Regions from separate parts of the Comamonas endophytica genome, predicted to be linked through region 3. Evidence: predicted binding sites of a transcription regulator. Region 3 holds the regulator's gene; each other region holds the start of a gene.
The links. The regulator sigma-54, encoded in region 3, starts transcription at its own class of promoters, with help from an activator protein. The targets are predictions, from matches to a motif close to TGGCANGNAANCTGCTTT.
Positions count from the first base shown of each region.

Region 1: the regulator sigma-54 is predicted to act here: its motif matches at 2,344-2,361, upstream of hydA (dihydropyrimidinase).
Region 2: the regulator sigma-54 is predicted to act here: its motif matches at 2,136-2,153, upstream of M9799_RS03455 (isopenicillin N synthase family dioxygenase).

Region 1 is NZ_CP106881.1:3,240,416-3,247,466, reverse strand. It holds gene M9799_RS14810 (aspartate/glutamate racemase family protein) at 1-733, opposite strand, end outside; gene hydA (dihydropyrimidinase) at 817-2,298, opposite strand; gene M9799_RS14800 (amidase) at 2,567-3,997, shown strand; gene M9799_RS14795 (aspartate/glutamate racemase family protein) at 4,045-4,800, opposite strand; gene M9799_RS14790 (GntR family transcriptional regulator) at 4,800-5,519, opposite strand; gene M9799_RS14785 (amidohydrolase family protein) at 5,640-7,022, shown strand.
Region 2 is NZ_CP106881.1:803,360-810,410, reverse strand. It holds gene M9799_RS03475 (NAD(P)H-dependent oxidoreductase) at 1-451, opposite strand, end outside; gene M9799_RS03470 (2Fe-2S iron-sulfur cluster-binding protein) at 460-762, opposite strand; gene M9799_RS03465 (TetR family transcriptional regulator C-terminal domain-containing protein) at 891-1,535, opposite strand; gene M9799_RS03460 (nucleoside deaminase) at 1,574-2,101, opposite strand; gene M9799_RS03455 (isopenicillin N synthase family dioxygenase) at 2,348-3,340, shown strand; gene rpoD (RNA polymerase sigma factor RpoD) at 3,672-6,083, opposite strand; gene dnaG (DNA primase) at 6,346-7,051, opposite strand, start outside.
Region 3 is NZ_CP106881.1:2,099,012-2,106,062, forward strand. It holds gene argS (arginine--tRNA ligase) at 1-782, shown strand, start outside; gene M9799_RS09390 (SPOR domain-containing protein) at 795-1,466, shown strand; gene M9799_RS09395 (thiol:disulfide interchange protein DsbA/DsbL) at 1,521-2,171, shown strand; gene lptA (lipopolysaccharide transport periplasmic protein LptA) at 2,343-2,966, shown strand; gene lptB (LPS export ABC transporter ATP-binding protein) at 2,978-3,745, shown strand; gene M9799_RS09410 (RNA polymerase factor sigma-54) at 3,789-5,360, shown strand; gene M9799_RS09415 (THUMP domain-containing class I SAM-dependent RNA methyltransferase) at 5,431-6,708, shown strand; gene M9799_RS09420 (PIN domain-containing protein) at 6,705-7,051, shown strand, end outside.

The sequences.
Region 1 (7,051 bases), 1.1 Mb from region 3:
CCAGCAGCGCGGCCAGGCTGTCCGGCAGGCCCTGGTGGGGCTTGCGTGGAGGCCGGGCATAGCTGCCTTGCGTGGCCTTGCGCGGCTGCAGGTTGACCAGGCTCTGGGCGTGCTGCACCGCGCTGGACACGCCATCGACCACCGGCACGCCGATGCGGTCCTTGAGCTTGCGCGCCAGGCCCGCCAGCGGCGCACCGGCGATCACGATGACCTCGGCGCCGTCGTCGCGGATGGCTTGCTCGCACAGGCTAAGCAAGGCGGCCTCGTGGTCTTGCTGCACCGCGCCGATATTGGCCAGCTGCTCGTCCAGCGCCCGGATGCTGGCCAGCCGGCCCTGCAGCTGGTGGCGCTGCACCTCTTCGCGGTACCAGGCCTGGATGCGCTGGCTGATGGCGATGATGGAAAAACGGTGCCCGAGCAGGCAGGCCGTGGCCAATGCCGACTCGGTCATGCCCAGCACCGGCACCGGCAGGGCTTCGCGCAGGGCCGCCAGGCCCGGGTCGCCGAAGGCCGCCACGATCACTGCGTCGTGCCCGGCCACATGCTCCGCCGCGACCTGCGCCACGGCATAGGCCCCGATCAGCGCCTCGAAGCGCGTCTCGATATAGGCTACGCCAAAGGGCGCGGTCCGCATGGTGAGCGCCGTCTGTGGCCCCGCGCTCAGGCGGGCCTCGGCCTCGATCAGCTGCGTGACGCTCTCGGAAATATTCGGGTTGATGATGAGCAAGCGCATGCGTGTCTCCTGAAAAGCAGCGCCGGCGCATGTACGCGCCAGCCGCTGGTGGAAAAGAAAAGAGGGTCGGTCGGCCCTGGCCCTCAGCAGCCATCGTCCGCGGTGCACTGCGGCCGGTAGCGGTGCGTGAAGCGCGCGCGCTCGGCCAGCAGGCTCGGCTCGCCGCACGCCAGCAGCTGGCCATGCCCCGGCGCCGGGGTGAAGTGCCGGCCGTCCCACAGCACCTGGCCGCGCGCGATGGTCATTGCGGGCCAGGCCTTGAACTGCATGCCTTCATAGGGCGTGTAGTCGACGTTGTGGTGCAGCATGCCGTTGGTGAGCGTGAAGTCCCCTTCCTGCCAGATGACCAGGTCGGCATCCGCGCCGATCGCGATGCAGCCCTTGCGCGGGTGCAGGCCGTAGGCCTTGGCGGGCCCGGTCGAGGTCAGCTCGACGAAGCGCTGCGGCGTCATGCGCCCGGCCAGCACGCCTTGCGACCACAGCAGCGGCATGCGGGTCTCGATGCCCGGAATGCCATTCGGGATGCGGCCGAATGCAACCTCCTGGCCCTGCGGCCTCTTGCCCTGCTCGCCATCCCAGCGAAAAGGCGCATGGTCCGAGGAGAACACCGAGAACAGGCCGTCATTGAGCCCATCCCAGATCACTTCCTGGTTGGCGCTGTCGCGCGGCGGCGGGCTGCACACGCATTTGGCGCCTTCGTAGCTGTCGTCCAGCCCCAGGTCTTCGCTGGTCAGGAACAGGTATTGCGGGCAGGTTTCGGCGAAGATCTTCAGGCCCTTGGAGCGTGCCCAGCGGATCTGCTCCACCGCCTCGCGGCCCGAGACATGCACGATCAGGATCGGCACGTCCACCAGCTCGGCAAGGGAAATCGCGCGGTGCGTGGCCTCGCGTTCCACCAGCATCGGCCGGGCCACGGCATGAAAGCGTGGCGCGGTGCGGCCTGCGGCTTCGAGCTTGCGCGTCAGCCAGGCGATGCATTCCGCATTCTCGGCATGCACCATGGCCATCGCGCCATGCGCGCGCGCCACCGACAACACGTCCAGGATCTGCCCGTCATCGAGCTTGAGCGCGTCATACGTCATGTAGATCTTGAATGACGTGAAGCCCTCGGCGATCAGCGCGGGCAGCTCGCGCTCGAGCACTTCGGGCGTGGGGTCGGTGACGATCATGTGGAACGCGTAATCGACATGCGCGCGCCCCGCGGCACGCTGGCGGTATTCCTCCACGGCGGCGCGCAGGGAATGGCCCTTTTGCTGCGCGGCAAACGGGATCACGGTGGTCGTTCCGCCGCAGGCCGCGGCACGCGTGCCCGTGTCGAAATCATCGGCCATGCGCACCGGGCCACTGGTGATTTCCTCGAGGTGGCAATGGGCATCGACGCCGCCGGGCGTGACGGCCCGCCCCTGCGCGTCGATCTCCCGGGTGCCGCCCGCCAGGCCAGCGCCCATCTGCATGATGCGCCCGTCCTTCACGCCGATGTCGCAATGCATTTCGTCGGCGGCCGTGATCACGCGGGCATTGCGCACCACCAGGTCGAAGGCTGCGGCAGGTGGAGATTCGGTCATACGGGTCTTTCTTGGGGAGCGGCGTGGTTTGCGGGGTGCACATGTAATGCAAATCGTGTGCCAGGACACAGCGTATTTCCAGCAAAACAACCAGTACATGTATACAAAGTTTCGCTAGTCCATCCAAAGCTGGAACCGGAATTGCATACAGATCTCTGCACTGCCCGTTCATTTGAGCCCTGCCGCACCCCATCGGGGCACTGCGTGTGTCTCCTTGGTGCAGCTGCTTCAAATTGGATACAACTTCCCATCAACCATCTGCTCTGCCATGCCCAGCACCGCTCTCCATCAATGGTCCGCCCAGCACACTGCCCAGCAGGTCCTCGCCGGCCAGCTCCGCGCCACCGATGTCGCCCGCCACATGGTGGCGCGCATCGAGCAGCTCAACCCGCAGCTCAACGCCTTTGCCTTCTTCGATGCCGCGATCCCGCTGCAAGCCGCGGCACAGGTCGATGCGCGCCTGGCTGCCGGCGAATCGCTGCCCATGGCCGGCGTGTGCTTCACCGTCAAGGACAACCTGTGGCTGCAAGGCGCACCCGCCACCTTTGGCTCCCTTCTGTTCGAGGATTTCATAGCGCCGCAGGACAGCTGGTGCGTGGCGCGGCTGCGCGCCCTCGGCGCCATCCCCCTGGGCGTGACCACCTGCTCGGAATTCGCCTGCATGGGAATCACAACTACCAAGCTGCACGGCACCACCCGCAACCCCTGGGATACGCGGCTGACGCCCGGCGGCTCGTCGGGCGGCGCCGTGGCGGCGCTGGCCGCGGGCATCGGCCATCTCGCGCTGGCCACCGATGCCGGCGGCTCCACCCGCCGCCCCGCCGCGCACACCGGCTTGGTCGGCATGAAGCCCACCCTGGGGCGCGTGCCCAACGCCGAAGGCTTCGACGATCCCAATCATCTGCTTTCGGTCATCGGCCAGCTGGCGCGCAATGTCGGCGATGCGGCCTGGATGCTGGACTGCCTGACCGCCTGGGAGCCAGCCGACCCACTGTCATGCCCCGCCTTCGCCCAGCCCGATGCCATGGCGCAATTGCACCAGGACGTGCGTGGCCTGCGCCTGGCCTGGTCGCCACAGCTGGGCTGCGATCTGGCCATCGACGCCGATGTGCTGGCCGCCATGGAGCATGCCGTGGATGCGCTGCGCCAGGCCGGCTGGAACATCGAGCGCGCCGACCCCGTCTGGCCCGAGGGCGCGCGCGAATATCCCTTGATTGCCATCCAGCAGGCCGGCCTGGCCCAACGCTTTGGCCAGGACTGGGCCGCCCACCCCGAGCGCATCATGCCCAACCTGGGCGAGCAGATCGAGCTGGGTGCGGCCCTCAGCGGCATGCGCATCACAGAACTGCTCAAGCTGCGCGAGCAGTTCCACGCCAGCTTCACGCGCTTGCATGCGCGCTACGACGCCCTGCTGTGTCCGACGGCGCCCGTCGAAGCCTGGCCGCACGGGCTGATGGGCCCGGCCATGATCGGCGGCATGCCTGCCGGCCCGCGCGGCCATGCCGCCTTCACGCCGATCTTCAATTACGGCGCCGTGCCCGCCGTTTCCGTGCCCTGCGGCTTCGGGCGCAACGGCTTGCCCCTGGGGCTGCACATCTCGGCGGCACGCTTCCAGGATGCGCGCGTGCTGCAACTGGCGGCGCAGGCGGAACGGATCTGGCAGCTGGATATGCGCAGCCCGCTGATGCGCGAGGATTGAGCGGAATGCAGGGGCTGCAGATCTGGTCCCCTTGCGCCACCCGCAGGCTACACGAGCGCCCGCATTCGGGCCGTCAATTGCGCTGGCATCCCGCTCACCTCCCGTCCCATGACCCGGGAAAAGCTGCCGATGCGCGCTTTGGCGCTGCCCATTCGGGCCATGGCCACCGCCTGCCAGGCGGCCGCCTCGATGCCGTCGATGACCGGCACCGGCAGCTGCGCCTGCAGCGCCGCGCGGTAGCCGCTGAGCACCGCGCCGCTCAGGACCAGTACATCCAGGTCGTGGCTGTCGATCATCTGCTCGGCATGGAGCTGCAACTGTGCCAGCACTTCAGGCTCCACGGCCTGGGCGTGGGGGGCGAAGGCCTGGGGCAAGGCCGGCGCGCTCCAGGCATGCATCAAGCCGTCGAGCTGGTACAGGCGGGCTTGCTCCTGATAGACCGGCAGCATGTGCGCGCCCAGCGTGATGAGACCCACGCGCTGGCCCAGCTGGGCGGCACAGAGCAAGGCGGCCTGGAGCATGCCGACCACGGGAATGTCCAATATCTCGCGCAGGGCCCACAGGCCGGCATCGGTGGAGATGGCCAGAATGACGGCGTCCATGCCCGGGGCATGCGCCACGCCCAGCGCCAGCGCCTGCTGCGCGGCAAGCACGTTCTCGGCCCGGCTGCCCACGATGCGCGGGCCTTCGGTGGCCGTGACGCCCACGATATCCGCCGCGCCGCTCAAGGCGGTCTGGGCCGTCTGCCGCATGCGCTGCGTGACGTGGTCGCTGGTATTGGGGTTGAGAAGCAGCAATTGCATCAGTGGCCTTGGATGATGGATTTCAGGATGTCCGCCACGGGCGCGCAGGGGCGTGGCTGCATGCGCTGCAAGACGCGGTTCTGCACCAGCAGCAAATGCGCCTTCATGGCCTGCGCGGCGCCCTGCGCATCGCGCTTCTCCAGCGCCTGCAACACCTGGGCATGCTCCTGGGGCGCACATTCGCTGGCGCTTTGTGGTTCATACAGCGCCACATACATCTGGGTGCGCGCAATCAACTGCCGGCACATGGCCAGCAGCGTGGGCGAGCCAAGGATCTCCACCACGGCCGTGTGAAAGTTGCCGGCCATGCGCACCGAATGCTGGCGTGCCTGGCCGCTGGCCGCGGCGCTGTGCTCGTGCCTGACCATCTCCTGCAGCTGCTGGAGCTGGGCAGGTGTGATCCTGGCCGACAGCTCCATCAGAGCACCGCACTCCAGTGCCACACGCGCCTGGTAGGCGTCCACCACCTGCGCCGGCGTGGGCGTGGGCACGAAGGCGCCACGGTTCGGCTGCACATCCAGCTTGCCGTCCTGCCCCAGGCGGATCAGCACCTTGCGCACCATGCCCCGGGTGACCTCGAAGGACTCCGCAAGATGCCGCTCCCTGAGCGGCGTACCCGCAGGCAGGCGCCCTTCCAGCAAGGCGCATTCGATGCTTTGGTACAGCACTTGCTCGGTAATGGCCACGGGCTCTGCAGCCTGACTTGTTTCTTTCTTCATGCGCTCGCTGAAACAGCTCCAAGAATTTTTAACATTAGAATCAATTTTGGTTAACCAAATTTTTTATGATTTCTTGACCTTCCGCGCAATATAACGCACCGCACCTTGCCTCCCAACGCCATGACCGACTCCACGCCCACTCCCCTCGCCAATGCGCCTCTCGCGTTCGACCTGCTCCTGCGCGACGCCATTTTCCTGACCGCCGACCCGGAGCAAGCGGAATGCCGGGGCTGGTGCCTGGGCATTTCCGACGGCTGCATCACCTGGTTCGACCGCGAGCCGCCTGTCCACTACACCGCCCGGCGGGAACTGCGCCTGCCGGGCCACTTCGTCACGCCCGGGTTCGTGAACCCGCATGTGCATTCCATCCTGAGCATGGTGCGCGGGGTGGCGGTGGACCTGGGTTTCGCGCCGTCCTATACGCCAGGCATCCCCAAGGGCACCGAAGTCAACCCCGAGCAGGCCCGCGCCCTGGCGCGGCTGGGCGCCCTGGAGGCGATGCTGTTCGGCTCCACGCTGGTGGGAGACAACTTCGTGCACGCGGACACCAGCACCGAGGCGATGCTGGAGCTGGGCCTGCGCCTGGCGCCAAGCTGGCGCATCCATGACGTGGACTTCGCGCGGGTCGCGCATGGCGAGTGGAACTACGACAGCGCCATCGGCGAGCGCACCCTGGGAGCTGGCTTGGCGCTGTACGAGCGCTGGAAGGACCACCAGCGCGTCTATGTCAATCTGGCCGCGCATGCCGCCGATACCTGCTCGAACGGCTTTCTGGCCACCATCGCCCAGGAGGCGCAAAAGCGCGATCTGGTGGTTTCCACCCACCTGGGGCAAAGCCAGGTGGAGGTCGAGCGGGTGCGCGAGCGCACCGGCAAGACTTCCGTGCAGGTCCTGGAAGAAGCGGGGCTGCTCAACCACCGCCTGATGGGCGGCCACTGCATCTACCTGACGCCGGACGACCTGTCGCGCATGGCTCGCGCCGGCGCGCATGCCGTCCATATCCCCAAGTGCAACATCACTTCCGGACGCATGGCCAATACCCCGGCCATCCTGCGCGCGGGCGTGAACATGGCGCTGGCCACCGATACGCAGCATGGCGACATGGTGGAGCTGATGCGCTGGGCGCTGAACACCGCACGCGTGCAGGAAGGCGGCGTGAGCGATGAGTTCCAGCCCCGGCACGTGTTCCACATGGCCACCATGGGAGGCGCCAAGGCATTGGGCCTGGAACACCTGATCGGCTCCATCGAAGTCGGCAAGCGTGCCGATCTGGTGCTGTTCGACGCCAACCGCCCCCACTTGGTGCCGCACGTCAATCCGCTGGGCAACCTGGTGCACACCGGCCAGGGCCGCGATGTGTCCATGGTCATCGTCGACGGCGAGATCGTCGTGGAGCAAGGCCGCCCTGCCAAAGTCGATATGGAGCAGGTCTGTGCCGAGGCAGAGGCGGCATGCCGCCAGCTGTGGGGAGCACATGGCAAGCAGTACTGGCAGCCCCATTGAGCGGCAAATATCCATATTTGGTTAACCAT
Region 2 (7,051 bases), 1.3 Mb from region 3:
TCACCGACTTGCGCGGCGGATCGCCCATCAGCAGCGCGGTCCAGCGCGGCCGGCCGTAGGTCACCACGGCCGAGATGCGCTTGATATGCGTCAGCGCCGGCTTGACGTTCTGCGGATCGCTGATGTCGAAGGCCACGCCGGGCATCAGCACGCGGTCGAAGAAGCCCTTGAGCATGGCCGGCATGCCGAAGCACCAGGTGGGGAAGCAGAACACCAGGGCCTCGGCCCACAGCAGCCGGTCCACATAGCCCTGTACCGGCAGGCGGTTGCCAGGCACCTCGTGGTAGCCCAGGCGTTCCTCGCGGCTCAGCACCGGGTTGAAGTCTTCCGCATAGAGGTCGCAGTCGTCCACCTCGTGGCCCGCGCCGCGCAGGTTGAGCAGCAGCTCGGTATGCAAGGCCGCGTGGTAGCTGGTCTCCACCGGATGGCAATAGATCACGAGGACGCGCATGCCAGGCCTCAGAGATCGAGCGTGAGGCTGGCGCCATGGCTGCGCGCGCAGCACACCGCGACATGGGTGCGCTGCTCCTCGGCACTGAGGCAGCTGTCGCGATGCGCGGGCGCGCCTTCGAGCCAGCGCGTGGCGCAGGTGCCGCACACGCCCTGCTCGCACAGCGTGTCGATGGCAATGCCGGCCAGCTGCAGCACGTCGGCCATGCTTTCGCCGGGCTCGACATTCAGGCGCAACTGGCTGCGCGCCAGCACCAGTTCAAAGGCGGCTTCGGTGGCAGGGGGCGCTGCGGTGGAGGCGGAGATTTGCATTTTTGACCATTTGATTTGATCGATTGGTCAAACTATTGCAAATCGCATGCCAGCAAGGCTTGCAAGCGCCGGGCGCGCCCTCGTGCCGGCGCATCGACCGCAGGCGTGCAGCCGTTGCTGCCGCTGTCCTATTCTGGTGCGAGCCCGCAGGACAACAGCACGGAATTGGTGAGTTCGCGCCGGATCGGCTCGCGGTCGATGGGCTCGTCGGGCGCCAGGCCCAGCATGATGTGCACCTGCACGCCATAGTCGGCGTAGTGCTGCGTCATCCCCCAGATCTGCATCAGCAGCACCGTGGCGTCCAGGGCGCGCATGCGCCCCTCGGCGATCCAGCGGTCGATCAGCTGCACCTTCTGCTGCGTGGACTTCACGGCCACCGGCCAGTATTTGCCCAGGTTGCGCCCCCCGCCCAGCACCTCGGTGGTGAAGATGCGCGACAGCCCGGGGTTGTCGAGCGCATAGTCGAGCTTCTTGCGCACATAGCCGCCAAGCACCGCCCGCGGGTCGTCGCTGTCGCTGTCGAACACGAAGGCGCTGGACCAGCCATTGAGCACCGAATACAGCAGTTCCTCGTAGAGCTCTTCCTTGCTGCTGATGTAATAGTGCAGCTGTGGCTTGGTGAGCCCCGCGCGCTCGGCAATGGCCTTGGTCGAGGCGCCCTTGAAGCCGTGGCGGCTGAACTCGGCAATTGCCGCCTCGCGGATCGCGCAGAGGATGCGCTCGCGCCCCTGCTTGGCGCGGCTGGGAAGGACTTCGGCGTCGGATGCGGTCATGGGGCGGGCAAATGCGGGGAAGCGGCGATTGTGCCGTGTCAGGATTTCCAGAATCCCACGTGGGGGAGGCTGGCCTCGTCGAGCAGCGCCGGGCCTATGCATTCGATGGCGTGCGGCGACGCGGCAAACACGTCGCGGCACGAGAGCTCGGCATCGCGCTGCTCGGCGCGTTCGCCGCGGAACACGCGCAGGCGCACGGCATCGATGCCGAACACCACGCGCCCGATGCCCGACCAGAAGATCGCGCCCGCGCACATCACGCAGGGCTCGCCGGACGAATACAGGGTGGCGTTGGACAGCACTTCGCGCGGCACCTTGGGCCCCAGCTGGCGCACGGCATTGGTTTCGGCATGGCCCGTGCAGTCGCCGGTCTCGGTGGTGTTGCAATAGGCTTCGGCCAGCAGTTTTCCGTCGCCGCCAACGACCACTGCGCCAAACGGGCGGTTGCCGCGCGCGCGCGCGGTGTGGGACAGGGCAATGGCCTGGCGCAGATAGGTGCCGTCGGCATCGCCAAGAGGCATGGGATCTTCCAGCGGGGCGGGGGTGGCGAACATCAGTGCGGACATGGCGGTCTCCTTCAATGGGGTGGCGATTGCTGGCTGCCATGCACTTTGCATGCCAGTCGGGCACCGTTCTTGCTTGATTCCCGGCAGGAGTAGAAGCGTTCACTGTGCGGTCCAAGCGACCCAGCCAGCCGGAAATTGCTCTTGAAGCCCGCCCGCGCCCCGAGCGCCCATGGCTTCAGGAGAGCGCCGGGGCCCCCGGAGCACTGAAGCCACGCGCGGGTAGACCCTTTCATATTGGAGAACCGCATGAGCACCGCCACCTACGACATGACCGAGCTGCAGAAGGAAACGCGCATGGGCGCGATGGGCAGCGAGAGCCGCTGCCGCGAGATCCGCCGCATCGACCTGTCGGATTTTGCCGAGCGCAAGATCGAGATCGCCAACCAGCTCTGGGATGCCGCCGTCGACGTCGGCTTCTTCCAGGTCGTGAACCACGGCATCGCGCTGGACGACGTGCATGAAGCCTTTGCCATGGCCGAGCGCTTCTTTGCGCTGCCCGATGCCGTCAAGGCCCAATACCCGCTGAAGAAAGCGCTGAACGTGGGCTGGGAAAGCCGCGCCCAGGTGCGCCCCTCGACCGGCACGCCCGACCAGAAGGAGTCCTACCAGATCACGCGCCCGCATATGCACGGCCTGTGGCCCACCGAGCAGGAACTGGCCGGTTTCCAGGCAACGATGCTGGCCTTCGAGGGCCAGTGCTGGCGGGTGGCGATGCAGGTGCTGTCGTGCTTTGCCTGGAAGCTGGGCTTCGACGACGAATTCTTCCTGCGCGCGCACGACCCGGCGCAGCCCAGCTACCAGAGCACCTTGCGCCTGCTGCACTACTTCGCCACGCCCCCGGAACAACAGGCCAGCCTGGGCCTGTGGCGCGCCGGCGCGCACACCGACTTCGACTGCCTGAGCCTGCTGTTCCAGCGCCAGGGGCAGGGCGGGCTGCAGGTCTGCCCGGGCAAGGAAATGGACAGCCAGAAGTGGACCTCGGTCGAGCCCGACGAGAAGGCGATCACCTGCAATATCGGCGACATGCTGATGCGCTGGAGCGACGACCAGCTGCCCTCGAACTTCCACCGCGTGAAGAACCCGCTGCCCGGGGAATACATGGGGCCGCGCTACAGCCTGGCGTTCTTTGCGCAGGCCAACCGCGATGCGCTCATCGAGGGACCGGGGAAGAAATATCCGCCTATTGCTGCGGGGGACTATCTGAATCAGCGGGTGGCGGCGAATTTCAAGGCGTATTGAGACCGGGGCGAAAGTTTCTACACCGTTCGTGCCGAGCTTGGCGCAGGGCACTGTCGAAGCATGAATGGTCTTCCTGGGCTTGGCGAAGGTCTGTTGAGGGACTTGAGTGCCGGCCGTCCATCCTTCGACAAGCTCAGGACGAACGGATGTTGTACCGTTCGTGGTGAGCCCGTCGAACCATGAAGGGCCTGCGCGAAAAAGCCGGCACGGCTTTCCCGAGGTGCACGAGCCAAGCCGTCCATCCTTCGGCGGGGGCGTCCAGACGGGCTCAGCCCGAACGAAAAAAAGCCATCCCGAGGGATGGCTTTTTCCATGGCGCAGAGGCGATTGCTCAGAGCGAATCAATAAAACTGCGCAGCTTGTCCGACCGCGAAGGGTGCTTGAGCTTGCGCAGCGCCTTGGCTTCGATCTGGCGGATGCGTTCGCGCGTCACGTCGAACTGCTTGCCGACTTCCTCCAGCGTGTGGTCGGTGGACATCTCGATGCCGAAGCGCATGCGCAGCACCTTGGCTTCGCGCGGCGTCAGGCCGTCGAGGATGTCCTTGACCACGTCGCGCAGGCCGGCCTGCATCGCGGCGTCGATCGGGGCGGTGTTGGCACCGTCCTCGATGAAGTCGCCCAGGTGGCTGTCGTCGTCGTCGCCGATCGGCGTTTCCATCGAGATCGGCTCCTTGGCGATCTTCATGATCTTGCGGATCTTGTCCTCTGGGATCTCCATCTTCGCCGCCAGGATGGACGCATCGGGCTCGAAGCCGAACTCCTGCAGGTGCTGGCGGCTGATGCGGTTCATCTTGTTGATGGTCTCGATCATGTGCACCGGAATGCGGATGGTGCGCGCCTGGTCGGCGATCGAGCGCGTGATGGCCTGGCGGATCCACCAGGTGGCATAGGTCGAGAACTTGTAGCCGCGGCGGTATTCGAACTTGTCCACGGCCTTCATCAGGCCGATGTTGCCTTCCTGGATCAGGTCCAGGAACTGCAGGCCGCGGTTGGTGTACTTCTTGGCGATCGAGATCACCAGGCGCAGGTTGGCCTCGATCATCTCCTTCTTCGCATCGCGCGACGCACGCTCGCCGTCGTTCATGCGCTTGTTGATGTCCTTGAGGCCGGGCAGCGGCACCACGACGCGCGTCTGCAGGTCGATCAGGTTCTGCTGCAGCTCCTGCACGGGCGGGATGTTGCGCTCGAGCACGGTGCTCCACGACTTGTTGGAGTGGGCCTGCTTGACCACCCATTCGAGGTTCAGCAGGTTGGCCGGGAATTCCTTGATGAAGGTTTCCTGGGGCATGCCGCACTTGTCGACGATGATGCGGCGCAGCTCGCGTTCCTTCTTGCGCACGTCATCGACCTGGGCACGCACCAGGTCGCACAGCTTCTCGATGGTCTTGGCCGTGAAGCGGATGGTCATCAGCTCCTCGGTCAGCGCCGCCTGCACCTTCATGTACGCGGGAGTGCCGTAGCCTTCCTTGTCGTAGATCTTGTGCATCTTCTCGAACAGGTCGCGCATCTTGTCGAAGCGCGCCAGCGCATCGTTCTTGAGCTCTTCGAGCTTCTTGGTCAGCGCCTTGGAGCCGCCCTTGCCGTCGTCGTCGTCCTCTTCGTCGAATTCGTCGAAGTCTTCCTCGGCCACGTAGTCGTCGGCTTCATTGGGGTTGGAGAAGCCGTCGACGATGGTCGAGATGACGACCTTGCCGCTGCGGATCTCCTCGGCCATGTTGAGGATCTCGGCGATCGTCGCCGGCGAGGCGCTGATGGCTTCCATCATGTCCTGCAGGCCGCCTTCGATGCGCTTGGCGATCTCGATCTCGCCTTCGCGCGTGAGCAGCTCGACGGTGCCCATCTCGCGCATGTACATGCGCACCGGGTCCGTGGTGCGGCCGAACTCGGAGTCCACGGTCGAGAGCGCGGCTTCGGCTTCTTCTTCCGCTTCCTCTTCGGTCGTGGCCGACTGGCCGGTGTTGTTCAGCAGCAGCGTCTCGGCGTCGGGCGTCTGTTCATAGACCGCCACGCCCATGTCGTTGAGCATGGAGATGACGACTTCCAGCGTTTCGGCATCGACCAGCTTGTCGGGCAGGTGGTCGTTGATCTCGCCGTGCGTCAGGTAGCCGCGCGTCTTGCCCAGCTTGATCAGCGCCTTCAGGCGCTGGCGGCGGGTCAGCATTTCCTCTTCGGTCAGGACGGTCTCGTCCAGGCCGAATTCCTTCATCAGCGCGCGTTCCTTGGCCTTGCTGATCTTCATGCGCAGCGGCTTGACCTTCTCGGTCGTGGTGCTGGCCGCGGCTTCGACCGTTTCCTCTTCGCCTTCGAGATCCGATTCGATGTCCGACAGGTCGGTGTCGTCAATGTCATCGCCTTCTTCCTTGGCCTTGGGCTTGCGGCCGCGCTTGGCGGCCGGAGCCTTGTCGGCAGCGGCAGGGGCGGCCGCCTTCCTGGCCGCGGGGGCCTTCTTCACGGCGGGTTCGGTGCCGTCTTCGGCAGCGGCCTTGGGTTTGCGGCCGCGCTTGGCGGGGGAGGCGGCCGCCAGCAGGGCGTCGGCGGCGGCAATGAGTTCGGCAGAGGTCTTGGTGGCCACGGATTTGACTTTCTTGACAGCGGAGGAGGGCTCGGTCGCTGTGGGGTTCGCAGTTGTTACGGTCTTGGCCGAGGCTTTTGGCGCGGCCTTGGCAGCTGCGGTTGCAGGCACGGATATTTCATGCGCGGCAGGGCCGGACTTGGGCAACTTCGGAGACTTTGAAGCGGGCATGAGCACCTCTGAAGCAAAATCGAACAAAGAAAACGCAAGCGCCTGGAACTGCGGCGCGTGGACGCGGGCCCACGCAAGGTGGACGGGCGTCCGGAGAAAGATCTCCCGGGCAAGATGTATGGGCGAACATTTGGGGTGCAGTCCTTGCGGTATTTGGGTCCGTGCAGTTGCTGCTACTTACGTGTTTTTCACGTTGACCCGGCCCGGAGGTGCTGCTGTCGCTCTTGCCGCTAGCTCCTAATTATATCTTTGTCCAGCTATTTCAAGAGGGATTGCGCATTTCATTTTGCAGAAACTGCAAACGCGCGTAGAGATCGCGCAGTTGCTGCGCCGCAAGCGGGTTGGTGGCAACAGCCATTGCAGCAACATGGGTTTGCTGCTTGAGATGGTCGATCAGGATGCGGTTGAGCACACCGCGCAGCTCGCGCCGCAGCTCGGGCAGCTCGCCCTCGGGCTGGGCGTGCGGCCCCGTCATCAGCTTCTCCGCCAGCGGTGCCACATCGGCATCGAGGCAGTCGCACAGCCGCTCGCGCAGCACCGCCCAGGGCTGCGCGCCATGCTCCTGAAATTGGGCCTCGAGCCAGGCAAACAAGCCGCCATGCGGCGCGGTGCAGCGCGACAGCGCATCGAAGTCCTCGTGCGAGAGCTCTTCCATGAATTCCATGTGCGCCATGAGCAGCCGCGCCGCCTGGTCGGTGCGCGTTGCCGGCGCGCTGCGCGGGCCGCGCGAGGCGGCCTCGAAGCGGTTGGCCGGCTGGCGGTCCTTCCCCCAGCTGCCTTTTTCCCATTTGCGGCCCTTGCCCGGGCTCGGACTCCAGGGGCCGCTGGCGCTGGCCTGGCCGTAGCTTTCCACAGGGGCACTGTCGGGCGCCCAGCCCATGTCAGGCGGGGCGCCATGGCTGCCGGCGTCGGGGCTGGGGGCAGGGGCGCTGCGTGTGCCGGGACGCGCGGGCTCCTTGCTCCACAGC
Region 3 (7,051 bases):
CCGACTACGGAGACGACAAGGACCGGGTCATGCGCAAGCGCGACGGCGGCTACACCTACTTCGTGCCCGATGTGGCCTACCACATCGCCAAGTGGGAGCGCGGCTTCACCAAGGTCATCAACATCCAGGGCACGGACCACCACGGCACGATCGCGCGGGTGCGCGCCGGCCTGCAGGCCGCCGATGTGGGCATCCCCCAGGGCTATCCCGACTACGTGCTGCACACCATGGTGCGCGTGGTGCGCGGCGGCGAGGAGGTCAAGATCAGCAAGCGCGCGGGCTCCTACGTGACGCTGCGCGACCTGATCGAGTGGACCAGCAAGGATGCGGTGCGTTTCTTCCTGCTCAGCCGCAAGCCCGACACCGAGTACACCTTCGACGTCGACCTGGCGGTGGCGCAGAACAACGACAACCCGGTCTATTACGTGCAGTACGCGCATGCGCGCATCTGCTCGGTGCTCAAGGCCTGGGGCGGCGATGCGGCCACGCTCAAGGACGTGGACCTGTCGGCGCTGGAAGGCCCGCAGGCCCAGGCGCTGATGCTGCAGCTGGCCAAGTACCCGGACATGCTCACAGCCGCCGCGCAGGGCAATGCGCCGCACGACGTGACCTTCTACCTGCGCGACCTGGCCGCGGCCTACCACAGCTACTACGATGCGGAGCGCATCCTGGTCGACGACGAAACGGTGAAGCTGGCACGCCTGGCATTGATCAGCGCGACCCGCCAGGTATTGCACAATGGCCTTGCGGTGCTGGGCGTGTCCGCTCCAGAACGCATGTAAACCGATCACATCATGAAGACACAGCAACGCGGCGGCACCGTTCTCGGCATCATTCTCGGCATCATCTTCGGCCTGGGCGCGGCCCTGGGCGTGGCGGTCTATGTCAGCAAGGTGCCGATGCCCTTCCTGAGCAAGGCCAAGAACGCCGACCAGGACGCGGCCGAAGCCAGGAAGAACAAGGACTGGGATCCGAACTCGCCCCTGTACGGCAAGAACCCGGCGCGCATCACAGTGCCGGCGGCACCCGAGGTGGCAGCGCCTGCCGCGGATGGCGTGGCGGCCGCGCCGGCGCCGGATGCAGCGCCGGCGACGACTGCGGCATCGCAACCCGTGGCACCGGTGACGTTGCCGCCCAAGCCCGAGCCCAAGACCAGCACAGCGGGCAAATCCAGCGATCCGCTGGGTGATCTGGTCAAAGCCAAGTCGGCCGAGGCCAGCGCGGCCGAGAGCTTCAATTACTTCGTGCAGGCCGGTGCCTTCCGCAGCCCCTCCGATGCCGAGGCGCAACGCGCCAAGCTGGCGATGCTGGGCTGGGAGTCGCGCGTGAGCGAGCGCGAGCAGAACGGCCGCACGGTGTTCCGCGTGCGCGTGGGTCCTTTCGGCAAGCGCGACGATGCCGAGCAGCTCAAGACCAGGCTCGAGGGCGCAGGCGTGGATTCCGCGCTGGTGCGCGTGCAGCGCTGAACTTTTTGGCGCGCCACCCCTCTGACTTACGAACCGAACCAGGAGTGTTGTTCCATGAAACGCCGTGATTTTTCCCTGGCTGCCGCTGCCGCAGCTTCCGCATCCGCTCTTTCTTTCGTGGCCACGCCCGCGCTGGCCCAGGCTGCGTTCAAGGAAGGCAAGGATTACGCCAAGCTGGGCAAGCCCGTCGCCACCACGGCCGGCGCCGGCAAGGTCGAGGTGCTCGAGTTCTTCTGGTACAGCTGCCCGCATTGCCATTCCTTCGAGCCCGCGTTCGCGGCCTGGAAGTCAGCGGCGCCCGCCGATGTAGTGGTGCAGCGCGTGCCCGTGGGCTTCAACGCCAGCTTCATCCCCCAGCAGAAGCTCTACTACGCGCTGCTGGCCATGGGCAAGCTCGATGAAGTGCACCCCAGGGTGTTCCGTGCGATCCACGTCGAGCGCAACCGCCTGGCCAAGGACGAGGACATCTTCGAATGGGTCGGGAAGCAGGGCGTGGACGTGAACAAGTTCAAGGAAAGCTACAACTCCTTCACGGTCTCCAACCAGGTGCGCAAGGCGACCCAGCTGCAGCAGGAATACAACGTCGAGGGCGTGCCCTCGATCGGCGTGGCCGGCCGCTACTACACCGATGGCACGATGGCTGGCAACATGGCCAACGTGCTGCGCGTGACGGACCATCTGATCGCCCTGAGCCGCAAGGGCTGAGGCCACGCGGGGCCGCGGCCCCTGCATGACGGGCCCGCCTTGCGCGGGCTTTTTTGTGCCTGCTGGCGCCATGGACTTGCCGGGCGGGGCCATCCACGCACGGGGTTCCAGGCGGTGCCTGGGATTTAATGGGTCACACGCCCTACAATGGTCGCAAGATTCGTGCCCTCCATGAAAAAACGCCTACTTCCCCTTCTCCTGCTTTCAGCCCTTGCCTGCGGCGCGGTGCAGGCCGAAAGAGCCGATCGCAACAAGCCCATGAACATCGAGGCCGATGCGCTGCGCCACGATGAACTGCAGCAGACCAGCGTCTTCACCGGCAACGTGGTGATGACCAAGGGCTCGATCGTGCTGCGCGGCGCGCAGTTGGACGTGCGCCAGGATGCCCAGGGCTACCAGTTCGGCACGGTGAAGGCCGAGGCGGGCAAGCGCGCCTTCTTCCGGCAAAAGCGCGATACCCAGCCGGGGCAACCCGATGAATTCGTCGAGGGCGAGGCCGAGGTCATCGAATACGACGGCAAGGCCGACAACGTCCGGCTGATCCGCCGCGGCGAACTGCGCCGCCTGCGCGGAACGGCGCTGACCGACGAGATCACCGGCGCGGTCATCGTCTACAACAACCTGACCGATGTGTTCACCGTGGACGGCCAGGCCCGTGCTCCGGGTGGCGCCACCGGCGCCGCATCCGGCGGGCGCGTGCGCGCCGTGCTTGCCCCCAAGGAGCTGCCGCCGGCCGCGGCGCCCGCGCCGGCCACGAACCTTCGGCCCAGCACCACCCTTCCCTCGAACCAGTGAGCGGCGCTTCCGTGAACGCAACCTCCCCGCAGCCCGAATCCAGCCGCCTCGAAGTCAAGCATCTGGCCAAGTCCTACGGCAGCCGCAAGGTGGTCAAGGACGTCTCGCTGGCGGTGCAGAAGGGCGAGGTCGTGGGATTGCTCGGCCCCAACGGCGCCGGCAAGACCACTTCCTTCTACATGATCGTCGGCCTGGTGCGCTGCGATGCCGGCGACATCTTCATCGACGACCAGGCGGTCGGCAACATGCCGATCCACCAGCGCTCGCGCCTGGGGCTGTCGTACCTGCCGCAGGAAGCATCGATCTTCCGCAAGCTCAGCGTGGAGGACAACGTGCGCGCCGTGCTCGAGCTGCAGCGCGACGAGCAGGGCCGGCCCCTGACCCGCGACGAGATCGAGCGCCGCCTGCTGGCGCTGCTGCAGGAACTGCGCGTGGACCATCTGCGCGCCTCGCCCGCGCTGGCGCTGTCGGGCGGCGAGCGCCGGCGCGTCGAGATCGCGCGCGCGCTGGCCACGCAGCCGCGCTTCATCCTGCTGGACGAACCCTTTGCCGGCATCGACCCGATTGCCGTCATCGAGATCCAGCGCATCATCGGCTTCCTCAAGGCACGCGGCATCGGCGTGCTGATCACCGACCACAACGTGCGCGAGACCCTGGGCATCTGCGACCACGCCTTCATCATCAGCGACGGCCATGTGCTGGCCCAGGGCACGCCCGCCGAGATCGTCGAGAACGCCGACGTGCGCCGGGTGTACCTCGGCGAGCACTTCAGGATGTGAGCGCCATGTCCATCAGCCTGTGCCGGTTCGGAGGGGAACGCCGTTGAAGCCGGGTCTGTCGCTACGGGTATCGCAACACCTCGCCCTCACGCCGCAGTTGCAGCAATCGATCTGGCTGCTCCAGCTCTCGACGCTGGAGCTGAGCCAGGAAGTCGAGCACATGCTCGACGACAACCCCTTTCTCGAACGCACCACGGAAGAAGCCGAGCGCGAGGAATTCGGCCTGGCGCAGTCCGACGTGCCGGCGCAGCGCGACGACTATGCCGAGGATGCGCAGCATGCGTCGGCAGAGATGTCGGGCAGCAGTGGCGATGCCGACGCCGGCGAGGTCACTGCGCCGGCCGATGCCGCGCCCGATTGGGAAGGCGACGGCAGCAGCGATCTCGCGCCCGATGACAGCGAGTGGGGCGGCGAGGCGCGCGCGCGCAATGGCAGCAGCGAGGACGACGCCGAGGCCCAGGACCTGGCGCACGGCCACGAGTCGCTGACCGATCACCTGCACCGCCAGGCGCTGTCGCTCAGGCTGGGCGAGGTCGATCGCGCGGCGCTGCGCTTTCTCATCGAGTCGCTCGATGACCATGGCTATCTGGAGGATTCGCTCGAGGAACTGGCCGCGGGACTGGCCGGCGCGGATGCACTGGAGGAGCAGGAGGAACTGGTGCACCGCTTCACGGTGGCGCTGCGCCTGCTGCAGTCGCTCGAGCCGGTGGGCGTGGGAGCGCGCAACCTGGCCGAATGCCTGACCCTGCAGCTGCAGCACCTCGCGGCGCAGGACGACGACCAGACCGACGAGGCCACCGTGCAGACCGCGCTGCGCATCTGCGCGCAGCCCATGGACCTGCTGGCGCGCCGCGACGTGCGCCGCCTGATGCAGGCCTGCGCGGCCAGCGAGGAGCGCGTGCGCGCGGCCATGGCGCTGATCGCGCGGCTCGAGCCGCGGCCCGGGCGGCGCTTTGCCGACGTGGAGCGCAACCTGGTCGTGCCCGACGTGATCGTGCGCAAGATGGCGCGCAGCCGCGGCGACGGCCAGCCGCAGTTCAGCGTGCAGCTCAATCCCGAGGTGATGCCGCGGCTGCGCGTGCATGACATCTATGCCAACGCGCTGCGCGGCCACAAGGGCAGCGAGGGGCACGCGGCGCTGCAGCAGCGGCTGCAGGAGGCGCGCTGGTTCATCAAGAACATCCAGCAGCGCTTCGACACCATCCTGCGCGTGTCGCAGGCCATCGTGCAGCGGCAGAGGAACTTCTTCACCCATGGCGAGCTGGCGATGCGCCCGCTGGTGCTGCGCGACATCGCCGACGAGCTGGGGCTGCATGAATCGACCATCAGCCGCGTGACCACGGCCAAGTACATGGCCACGCCGATGGGCACCTACGAGCTCAAGTATTTCTTCGGCTCGGGCCTGGGCACGGAGACCGGCGGCAATGCCTCGAGCACGGCGGTGCGCGCGCTGATCAAGCAGTTCGTCGCGGCCGAGAATCCGCTCAAGCCTCTCTCGGACAGCCAGCTGGCCGAAATGCTCAAGGAGCAGGGCATCGAATGCGCGCGCCGCACCGTCGCCAAGTACCGCGACGTGCTGAAGATCGCGCCGGCCAATCTGCGCAAGTCGCTATAGCGCGCGGGGCCGGCAAGATGCCCTCCAATGCGCGCATTTGACGGCAAACGCGTATCCTTGGCGCCCTGCTATGAACCAACTGCAACTGTTTTTGCCCTGCGCCGCCGGCGTGGAGGACTATCTGGCCGACGAGGCCCACCGCATCACGGGCCTGACCGGGCACGACCTGCTGGTCGGGCGCGGCGGCGTGATGCTGCGCGCCTCGTGGCGCGACGCGCTGCTGCTGAACCTGCACAGCCGCCTGGCGCAGCGCGTGCTGGTGCAGCTTTCGACCTCGATGTACCGCAACGAGAACGACCTGTACCGCGCGGCCAGCGAGGTGGCTTGGGAGATCTGGTTCAGCCCGCGCGAGAGCTTCAAGATCGAGTTCACCTCGCAGCACAGCCCGCTGACCAGCCTGAATTTCGCGGCGCTGCGCGTCAAGGACGCGATTGCCGACCGCTTCCGCGCCAAGACCGGCGTGCGTCCCGATGTCGAGACGCGCTACCCGGACGTGCGCGTGCACCTGCACCTGACCACGGACGAGGCGACGATCTACATCGACACCTCGGGCGAGGCGCTGTTCAAGCGCGGCTGGCGCGAGGACAAGGGCGATGCGCCGCTCAAGGAAACGCTGGCCGCGGCAATGATTGCCGCGACCGGCTGGGACCCGCATGGCGACAATCCGCAGCCGCTGTACGACCCCTGCTGCGGCAGCGGCACGGTGGTCATCGAGGCGGCGCAGATCGCCTGCCGCATTCCGCCGGGCATCCAGCGCCGCTTTGCCTTCGAGAAGCTGGTGCCGTTCCAGCCGCATGTCTGGGAAGCGATCCTGCGCCAGGCCGAGGCGGCGATCTGCGAGAGTCCGGTCGGCATCTACGGCTCCGATGTCTCCCACCGCATGGTGGATTTTGCCGAACGCAATGCCGAGCGCGCGGGCGTGGCCAGCGCCGTGAACCTGCGCGGCGGCGACGCGCTGCAGCGCATGCCGCCGAGCGAGCAGCCCGGCGTGATGGTGCTCAACCCGCCCTATGGCGAGCGCATCGCCGCGGCCGGCTCGGCCGGGCGCAACGCGGCCGAGCGCATGGGCCAGGTCGAACGGGCCGGGCGCGAGACCGCGCAGACCGAGGATGGCGTCGAGTTCTTCGGCCAGTTGGCATCCCACTGGAAGAAGAACTACAGCGGCTGGCAGGCCTGGATGCTCACGCCCGACCTGAAGCTGCCCGGCAAGATGCGCCTCAAGGAGTCGCGCCGCGTGCCGCTGTGGAACGGCCCCATCGAGTGCCGCATGTTCCGCTTCGACATGATCAAGGGTGCCGTCAAGCCGCGGCGCAGCACCGACGGCGGTGCAGGCAGCCAGCCCGCATGAAGATCGTGCTGCGCTGGCCGCATTGCAATCCTGGGGCCGGCCACCCGGGCCCCGGGCCGCGTCCCCTGGTGCTCGACACCAACATGGTGCTGGATCTGCTGGTCTTCGACGACGCGGCCATCGCACCGGTGCGCGCGCTGCTGGCCGAGGGCGCGCTGCGCTGGATCGCCCATGCCGCGCAGCGCGTGGAGCTCGAGCGCGTGCTGGGCTATCCGCAGATCGCGCCGCGCGTGGCCTTCTACGGGCTGAGCACGGACAGCGTGCTGGCGGCCTTCGACAGCGCAGTGGAGTATCTGCCCGAGGCGCCGGCGATCCGCGTGATCTGCAAGGACCCGGACGACCA